Regions from separate parts of the Pseudomonas sp. DW-iso3 genome, predicted to be linked through region 1. Evidence: predicted binding sites of a transcription regulator. Region 1 holds the regulator's gene; the other holds the start of a gene.
The links. The regulator FliA, encoded in region 1, starts transcription of late flagellar genes. The targets are predictions, from matches to a motif close to CTAAAGTTTNNNNNNNNNNNGCCGNTAA.
Positions count from the first base shown of each region.

Region 1 (4,489 bases):
GTCCAAAGCATTGTAGGGCTTGACTCCGAGCTGCCTGTGATCACCTTGGAACCAAGGTTGGAACAAATATTGCTCAATAGTATTCAGAAGGCAGGACAAGGCCAGGAAGAGGGCGTTCTGCTGGAGCCAAGCATGGCTGAGAAGCTGCAGCGTTCGTTGATCGACGCCGCACAGCGCCAGGAAATGCAGGGCCAACCGGTGATTCTGCTGGTGGCAGGCCCCGTCCGGGCGATGTTGTCGCGGTTTGGACGCCTGGCAGTACCGAATTTGCACGTTTTGGCTTATCAGGAAATTCCTGACAACAAGCAAGTGACTATCGTCGCGACAGTAGGCCCCAATGGCTGAGGGTAGTGGGTTATGCAAGTGAAGCGTTTTTTCGCCGCCGATATGCGTCAGGCCATGAAACTGGTTCGTGATGAGCTGGGCGCCGACGCCGCGATTATCGGAAACCGTCGTATTGCCGGCGGTGTCGAGCTGACGGCTGCCCTGGATTACACCCCCCAGGCCCTGGCGCCGCGTGTGCCGAACATGGAGCTCGAAGACGAGCTGCGCAAGACTGCTTCACGCATTGTCTCGGCCCAGGCTGAACTGAGCATGCGCGGCGACAGCGATGCCACCACTAATCGCCAGTTGTTCGCCGGCCTGCCGCTGACCGCTTCCGAGCCGCTGGTCGAGCCGACCTTCAAAGAACCGCCACGTCCTGCTGCGCCTGCTCCGGCGCCTGCGGTTGACCAGCGGGTGTTCGACTCGATGCGCTTTGAACTCAATGGCCTGCGTGAGCTGCTGGAAGTGCAGCTTGGCTCGTTGGCCTGGAACCAGCTGCAAGGCAGCAAGCCGCAACAGGCCAACCTGTGGCGGCGCCTGCAACGTATCGGCTTGTCCGGCCCGTTGTCCCGCGACCTGCTGGCCTTGACCACCGAAATCGAAGAGCCTCGCCAGGCTTGGCGCATGTTGCTGGCCCACCTGGCACGGATGATCGTCACCCCGGAAATCGAACCATTGGAAGAGGGCGGTGTGATCGCCATGGTCGGCCCTGCCGGCATGGGCAAGACCACCACCCTGGCCAAGCTGGCGGCCCGTTACGTACTCAAATACGGCGCACAGAATATCGCGCTGGTGAGCATGGACAGCTACCGTATTGGTGCCCAGGAGCAGCTCAAGACGCTGGGCCGTATTCTCAATGTATCGGTGACTCACGTCGACCCGGGCCAGTCCCTGGCTAACGCCCTCGACCCGCTGCTGCGCAAACGCGTGGTATTGATCGATACCGCCGGCTTGCAAGCCAGCGACCCGGCATTGCGCATGCAGCTTGAAAGCCTGGCCGGACGTGGCATCAAATCGAAAAACTACTTGGTGCTTGCAACCACCAGCCAGAAACAGGTTCTTACCGCTGCGTATCACAGCTACAAACGCTGCGGCCTGGCCGGTTGCATCCTCACCAAGCTCGACGAAACCGCGAGCCTGGGCGAGGTGTTGAGCCTGGCCATCAGTCATGAATTGCCGGTCGCTTACCTGACCGACGGGCCGCGGATCCCGGATGATCTGCATCTGCCGCGCCGTCATCAGTTGGTCAGCCGTGCAGTCAGCGTGCAAATGCAAGAAGAGCCTAGCGAGGAAGCGATGGCTGATATGTTCGCCGACCTTTATCACAACCCGGCAAAACGGGTCGGTTGAGGGCAGGATGAACACCGTGAAATGTATCTACATCGATGGTCTGCAAGCGATTCACGCGGCCAAGCCATGTAGCCTGCGTCTAAGCAAGACAAGGTAAAGAAATAAAATGGGCAGCATGCATCCCGTACAGGTGATCGCGGTGACCGGCGGCAAAGGTGGCGTCGGGAAAACTAACGTGTCAGTGAATTTGTCCCTGGCCCTGGCAGAGCTTGGCCGTCGCGTCATGCTGTTGGATGCTGACCTGGGCCTGGCGAACGTCGACGTTCTGCTGGGGCTGACGCCCAAACATACCCTTGCCGATGTGATCGAGGGCCGCTGCGAGCTGCGCGATGTGCTGCTGCAGGGCCCCGGTGGCATCCGCATCGTGCCGGCTGCCTCGGGCACCCAGAGCATGGTGCACCTGAGCCCGGCGCAGCATGCCGGCCTCATCCAGGCGTTCAGTGATATCGGCGATAACCTCGACGTGCTGGTGATTGACACCGCCGCCGGGATCGGCGAGTCCGTGGTCAGCTTCGTGCGCGCCGCGCAGGAAGTGTTGCTGGTGGTCTGCGACGAACCCACCTCGATCACCGACGCCTACGCCCTGATCAAACTGCTTAACCGTGACTACGGCATGAACCGCTTCCGCGTCTTGGCCAACATGGCCCAGAGCCCGCAGGAAGGGCGCAACCTGTTCGCCAAGTTGACCAAGGTCACGGATCGTTTCCTCGATGTCGCCTTACAATACGTCGGCGCAGTGCCCTACGACGAGTGTGTGCGCAAGGCTGTGCAAAAGCAGCGTGCAGTCTACGAAGCGTTCCCTCGTTCCAAGTGCGCATTGGCGTTCAAGGCTATTGCCCAGAAGGTCGATACCTGGCCGTTGCCCGCCAACCCACGGGGGCATCTGGAGTTTTTCGTCGAGCGATTGGTGCATCAGACGAGCGCAGGACCCGTGCTATGACAGCGACTGGCTACAACGCTTACAAGAGGTCTGCCCGTGACAGTCAGGGCGAGTTGATCGAGCGCTACGCGCCCTTGGTCAAGCGCATTGCCTACCACCTGCTGGCACGCCTGCCGGCCAGCGTCCAGGTCGAAGACCTGATCCAGGCGGGCATGATCGGCCTGCTCGAAGTGTCGACCAAATACGACGCGAGCAAGGGCGCGAGTTTCGAGACGTATGCGGGGATCCGTATCCGTGGCGCGATGCTTGATGAGGTGCGTAAAGGTGACTGGGCGCCGCGTTCGGTGCATCGCAATACGCGCATGGTCAGTGACGCAATTCGCGCAATTGAAGCAAAAACCGGTCGCGACGCTAAAGATCACGAAGTTGCGGCCGAACTCCAATTGAGTCTCGACGATTACTACGGGATTTTGAACGATACCTTGGGCAGCCGCCTGTTCAGTTTCGACGACCTGTTGCAGGACGGCGAACACGAAGGGCTGCACGAGGACGGCGCGAGCGCTCATATGGAGCCATCGCGTGACCTGGAAGATGAGCGTTTCCAGGGGGCGTTGGCGGACGCGATTGCCAATTTGCCGGAGCGTGAGCGACTGGTCTTGGCGTTGTACTACGACGAAGAGCTGAACCTCAAGGAAATCGGTGAGGTCCTGGGGGTCAGCGAGTCGCGGGTCAGCCAGTTGCACAGCCAGTGCGCAGCCCGCTTGCGGGGGCGTTTGGGAGAGTGGCGAGCGCGCTGACAGGCAGTGTGGGGACACTGCAGACGAGACCGCGAGGGCAACCAGCCTTCGCGGTTTCGACCCGTGGTGCCCCGGCAGTCCTTTTTGTGTAATGCCTGTTGATTGAAATGGCGCGTCCAGGTGCTGGGCGCGTTTAAGACTGCTTGGAGGTCGAATTGGACAAGAACATGAAAATCCTCATCGTTGATGACTTCTCAACGATGCGGCGGATCATAAAAAACCTGTTGCGTGACCTTGGGTTCACTAACACGGTCGAGGCGGATGACGGCATTACGGCGATTCCGATCCTCAACAGCGGGAGCATCGACTTTCTGGTAACGGACTGGAACATGCCGGGCATGACCGGTATCGACTTGCTGCGCCACGTACGTGCTGACGAAAAGCTGCGCGGCCTGCCTGTGCTGATGGTGACCGCCGAAGCCAAGCGTGAGCAGATCATCGAAGCCGCCCAAGCTGGGGTAAACGGTTACGTGGTCAAGCCATTCACTGCATTGGCCTTGAAAGAGAAGATTGAAAAAATCTTCGACCGCATCGGTCATTGATGCTGCCACGGGGGAGCTATGGAGCATAAAGAATCATCGCAGGCCGACTTCGAGTCGACCCTGAAAAAGCATGCTCACCAGTTGGTCGAAAGCCTTGAAAAAGGTCAGTTCGGCGACGCGGTGCAGTTGATCCATGAGCTCAACCAGACCCGTGATCGCGGCCTGTACCAGGAAGTGGGCAAGCTCACACGCGAGCTGCACAGTGCGATCGTCAATTTCCAGATTGACCCACACATGCCCCAGGCTGAGGAAATCTCGCAGATCACTGATGCCACCGAACGCCTGTCCTATGTGGTCAGGCTGACTGAGGCAGCGGCCAACCGCACCATGGACCTGGTGGAAAACGCCACGCCTCTGGTCAACGGTATGGCCAACGAAGCCCAGGCCCTGAGCAACGACTGGGGCCGTTTCATGCGCCGCGAAGTCGGCGCTGAAGAGTTTCGTGAGTTGGCGCGTCGGGTCGAAGGGTTCTTGTCACGCAGCGAGCAGGAAAACCGCACGGTTTCCAGCAACCTCAACGACATTCTGCTCGCCCAGGATTACCAGGACCTCACCGGTCAGGTGATCAAGCGTGTGACCCAGTTGGTCACCGAAGT
Region 1 is NZ_JBZXDZ010000003.1:438,004-442,492, forward strand. It holds gene flhA (flagellar biosynthesis protein FlhA) at 1-345, shown strand, start outside; gene flhF (flagellar biosynthesis GTPase FlhF) at 358-1,674, shown strand; gene fleN (flagellar synthesis regulator FleN) at 1,781-2,614, shown strand; gene fliA (RNA polymerase sigma factor FliA) at 2,611-3,351, shown strand; gene AC4PS7_RS11160 (chemotaxis response regulator CheY) at 3,519-3,893, shown strand; gene AC4PS7_RS11165 (protein phosphatase CheZ) at 3,912-4,489, shown strand, end outside.

Region 2 (4,489 bases), on a different contig from region 1:
TGAGCGGGGAGTGGGCGACGGTGTGTTCTTCCTTAACGGCCTGGAAGGCGGGCGTTTCGTCCAGCTTCCAGCGCAGGTAAAGCCCCACCAGGCCGAGCGGCGCGGCGATCAGGAACGGCAAGCGCCAGCCCCAACTGCCCATGGCCTCGGCGGACAACGACGCTTCCAGTGCATACGCCACCACCGCGGCGGCGGCGAAAGCGGAAAACGTCGACACCGGCACGAAGCTGCCATACCAGGCGCGCTTATCGCTGGGCGCGTGTTCCATCAGATAGGCACAGGCCCCGGCGTATTCGCCCCCGGCGGAGAACCCTTGGGCGCAGCGAATCAGCGACAAGAGGATCGGCGCCGCTACGCCGATGGCGGCATAGGTCGGCAGCAGGCCTATCAAGGTAGTGGCGCCGGCCATCAGCAGGATCGTCATGGCCAGGGTACGCTTGCGGCCGATGCGGTCGCCGAGCATGCCGAAGAAAATCCCGCCCAGTGGCCGGAAGGCAAACGCCACGGCGAACACGGCGAAGGTTTTGAGCAATGCCGCGCTGGCGTCGCCGCTGGGGAAGAACTGCTGGGCGATGGTCGTGGCGAGGAAGCCGTAGACGGCGAAGTCAAACCACTCGACAAAGTTACCGATGCCGGCGGCGATGATGACCTTTCGCAGAGTCTGGGGGCTGACCTGTTCGGTGGAGGGGCTCGTCATGGGGGAAGGCCTCGGGATAGCGATGGGGATGACTGATTATCGGGGCAGGCTGTTGGGCGGCGGGGCCCAAAAGAGTCGTCCGCGTAGTCAGCAGCGACTTGCGGGTATTGGGGGGAGGCAGGAATTGGGCCAGGTGAGGCAAGGAGCCTGTGCGCAACTGTGATTAAGACTTTAACAATGGTTTACATCGCTGAACCTTTGATGCCGGTATGGTTTGTGGCTACTGGCAAACATCATGGTCGCCTCGACCTACAATCCCGCCTTGCGCATGCGGGTCGAGGATTGCCTGACGGCCGGGTTCAGCAGCACCTGTGTCGCCAGTAGCGGGACATTGATTATGTTTCCATCCTGGTTGATGCACTCGGTACGACGCTTTAAGGGAACGCGGCCACGGATCTCGATCGCGTTCAACTTCGGTACATGACGCCCCTTAGGTTTCACTGATGGAAGCGTCTGCCCAACGCATCCAACCGCACCGCAATCGGCGGCAGCTGCTCACTGCTGCGAGCCAGGGTTTCCACATCGTTGGCGGTGCTTTGCGCAATGCTCTGCACCGACTGCAACCGCCCGACAATCTCCAAGTTCGCCTCGGTCTGCTCGCGGGTGGTGGTCACGATTCGCCCGTTCAGGTCGTCGATCTGTGCGATGTCGCTGCCCACCGCGCGGAGCATATCGACGGCGACCTGGCTGTCTTCCACGCAGCGGTCCACGCCTTGGCGGCTGTCGTGCATGGCTTCCACGGCCTGGCGGCTGCCGTGTTGCAGGCTCTCGATGATGGTCTTGATTTCCTGGGTGGACACTGCCGTGCGCTGCGCCAGGTTGCGTACTTCGTCCGCGACCACGGCAAAGCCACGGCCTTGCTCGCCGGCGCGGGCGGCTTCGATGGCTGCGTTGAGGGCGAGCAGGTTGGTCTGGTTGGCGATGCTGCTGATCACATCGAGCACGGTGCCGATCTGCTCGGCCTGTACGGCCAGGCCTTGCACCGTTTCATGGGTGCCGTTGAGGCGTGAGGCCAACTGGGTGATTTCCTGCTGGGCGCGGCCGACACTTTCCTGGCCACGCAAAATCTGTTGGCTGGCCTTGCCAGCGTGATCCACCGCCTGTTCGACATGCACGGCGATGTGGCCCATGGCGTCTTCCATACGCTGCATGGAACCGGTCATCTGGGTGATTTCCGCCAATTGATGCCGCGCGCCTTTTTCCAGGGTGCCGCTGGCGCTGGCCAGTTCCTGGCCGAGTTGACCAAGGCCGTGGGAGTCGCGGGCAACGCCGTCTATCAGGTGGGTGATCTGTTGCAAGAAGTGATCGAAACGATTGGCCAGGGACATGTGCACCTTGCCTTCGCCCTGGGCGGTTTGCGCCGAGATCTGTGTGGTGACGGAGAGCATCTTCTCGAGCATTTCCTGGCTCTCGACCGCTTCGGCCTGGCTGTGCACGGCCAGGTACAGCAGGGCAACGGTCTCCATCACCACGTAGAAGGCATGCACGAACACCATGGTCCAGCCGCCGTGATGCTCCATCACAAACACCGGAAAGCCTTGATGTTGCAGGGCATGGAATACCACATGGTGCACGGCGATGGTGGCGGCGGCGACCAGGATCGGCAGCCAGTCGCGATAAAACGTCAGCACCGCCAGCAACGCGAAGATCCCGAAGTGCGATTCGATCACGCCCTGCGCCTGGTTAATGTGCAGCGCCGCCATGACCATCAAACCTGCGCCGAGGGCGCAACGCATCACGCGGCTGCCGCCTATCGCACGGTAGAGCAGTGTGAGCACCACGCTGGTACTGCCGCCAACAATGATGGCTTGCATCAAGGTGTCGTGCCAGAACGCCAGGCCCAGGGAGAACAGGAACATCAGCCAGACCAGCGCCAGCATGATGCGGTCGGCTTTGCGGTAGTGCTCGAAAAAACGCGTGCGAGTGGGCATTCACACTTACTCCATGTGGTCTGGCCGAATCAAAGTGAGGGGCAGGGTGGAGCGAATCAGATATTTTTTTGGTTTTTATTGGATTCAGTGATGCCAACCGTATATCGGCATCAGGAGGCGGGACTTTAGGCGCGGCTACCCGGACGGGTAGCCGCTTATCGGGCGATGGTCAGAAGCTGTATTTGGCCGTGACGCCAAAGCTGCGCGGGTTACCGTAGGTGTCGTTAGGACCCCAGATCGGGCTGTTGCCGATGGCCGAGTAGTAGGTGCGGTCGAAGATGTTGTTCACGTTCAGCTGCAGGTCCAGGTGCTTGTTCACCTGGTAACCGGCCATCACGTCTGCCACGGCATAGCTGCCTTGTTCCAGGCGATAGGTATTGCTGTTGGCGAGTACCACATCGTTGTACATGCGGCTCTGCCAGTAGACATTGCCTCCGACGCGCAGTTTTTCCAGTGGGCCCTGGAAGCGATAGGAAGTGGTCAGCTTGAACAAACGTTCCGGGGTGTCGGTGTCGAAACGCTGGTTGTTGTTGGACGCGTTAGTGTCCTTGATGTAATGCGCACGGGTGTACGTAAACCCGCCGCCGACTTGCCAGTTTTCGGTGAGTGCGCCTTGCAGTTCTAGGTCGATACCTTGGCTGCGTACCATACCGGACGCCTCATAGCACGTCATGATCGGGCAGCCCGCTTGGCTCTCGGGCAGGGTAGCGCGGTTTTTCTGGTCGATCTGGAACACGGCGAGGCTGGCGTTGAGTGCGCCGTTGAAGTACTCGCCCTTGATACCGACTTCGTAGTTTTCGCCGACGATAGGTTCAAGTGGTTTGTCCGAAAAGTCCCGGTCTGTCTGTGGTGTGAAGATGTCGGTGTAACTCGCGTAAACGGAGTATTGGTCGTTCAGGTCGTAGATCACGCCGGCGTAGCGCGTGAGGTTGCGGGTGACTTTGTAGTCGCCGTCGCCCTGGCGGTCATCGTAGTCGTACCAGTCCACGCGGGCACCCAGGATCACCTTGAGCGGGTCGGCCAGGTTCAGGCGGGTGGTCAGGTAAACGCCGTCCTGGGTGGTGATGTTGTGGCCTTTGCCGTTGCGCACGAAGTCCGGTTTTGCCCCATTGAACGGGTAATTGGTGTCGTAGGGGCTGTATTCCTTGGACGTGGCGTCATAGACGCGTTTGCTGGTGCCCACCACCACTTCATGGGTGCGGCCGAAGGCTTCGACCGGGCCACTGAGGAACGTGTCCAGGCCGTACTGTTTGTCGTCCTGGTGCGATTGGTAGGCGGTGCGCGCCAGCGTGGTCTGGTAGCGCGACTGGTAGGTGCCGGTGAACACGCCATCCAACTGTGACGACGAGCCGGCGATGTGGAGTTTCCAGTCATTGGCGAAGCGATGTTCGATATCACCGAATACAGTGTCGATGGTGAGCTTCTTGTTTTCCCAATCGGAGCCGGGGTTGGTGGAGCGGGGCAGGTTCAGGTGATGGCCGTCGGTGCCGATGGGCAAGCCGCCCCAGAAGAAGTTGGTCTGGTCTTCCTGGCGCGAAAAACCTAGGGTGGCAGTGGTGTTTTCGCTGAGGTCGGCTTCACCGATGGCGTAGAACAGGCCGTGGTCGCTTTCTTCTCCTTTGCGAAAGCTGTTGGCGTCGCGGTAGGAACCCACCACGCGGCCGCGCAGGGTGCCGCTGTCATTCAAGGCGCTGGAGGCGTCGAACTCGCCGCGATAATCGTCCCAGCTGCCGGCGGCACCGGTGATCGACACCTGCGGCGTGGCGGTTGGACGCTTGCGCACAAAGTTGATCGCCGCCGACGGGTTGCCGGCGCCGGTGACCAGGCCCGTGGCGCCGCGGATCACTTCCACACGGTCGAA
Region 2 is NZ_JBZXDZ010000002.1:240,246-244,734, forward strand. It holds gene AC4PS7_RS06805 (MFS transporter) at 1-697, opposite strand, end outside; partial or broken gene AC4PS7_RS06810 (putative 2OG-Fe(II) oxygenase) at 933-1,121, shown strand; gene AC4PS7_RS06815 (methyl-accepting chemotaxis protein) at 1,135-2,628, opposite strand; gene AC4PS7_RS06820 (TonB-dependent siderophore receptor) at 2,798-4,489, opposite strand, start outside.
Region 2: AC4PS7_RS06815 (methyl-accepting chemotaxis protein) is a predicted target of FliA. The motif match lies at 2,730-2,757, and genes of this name have one in related genera.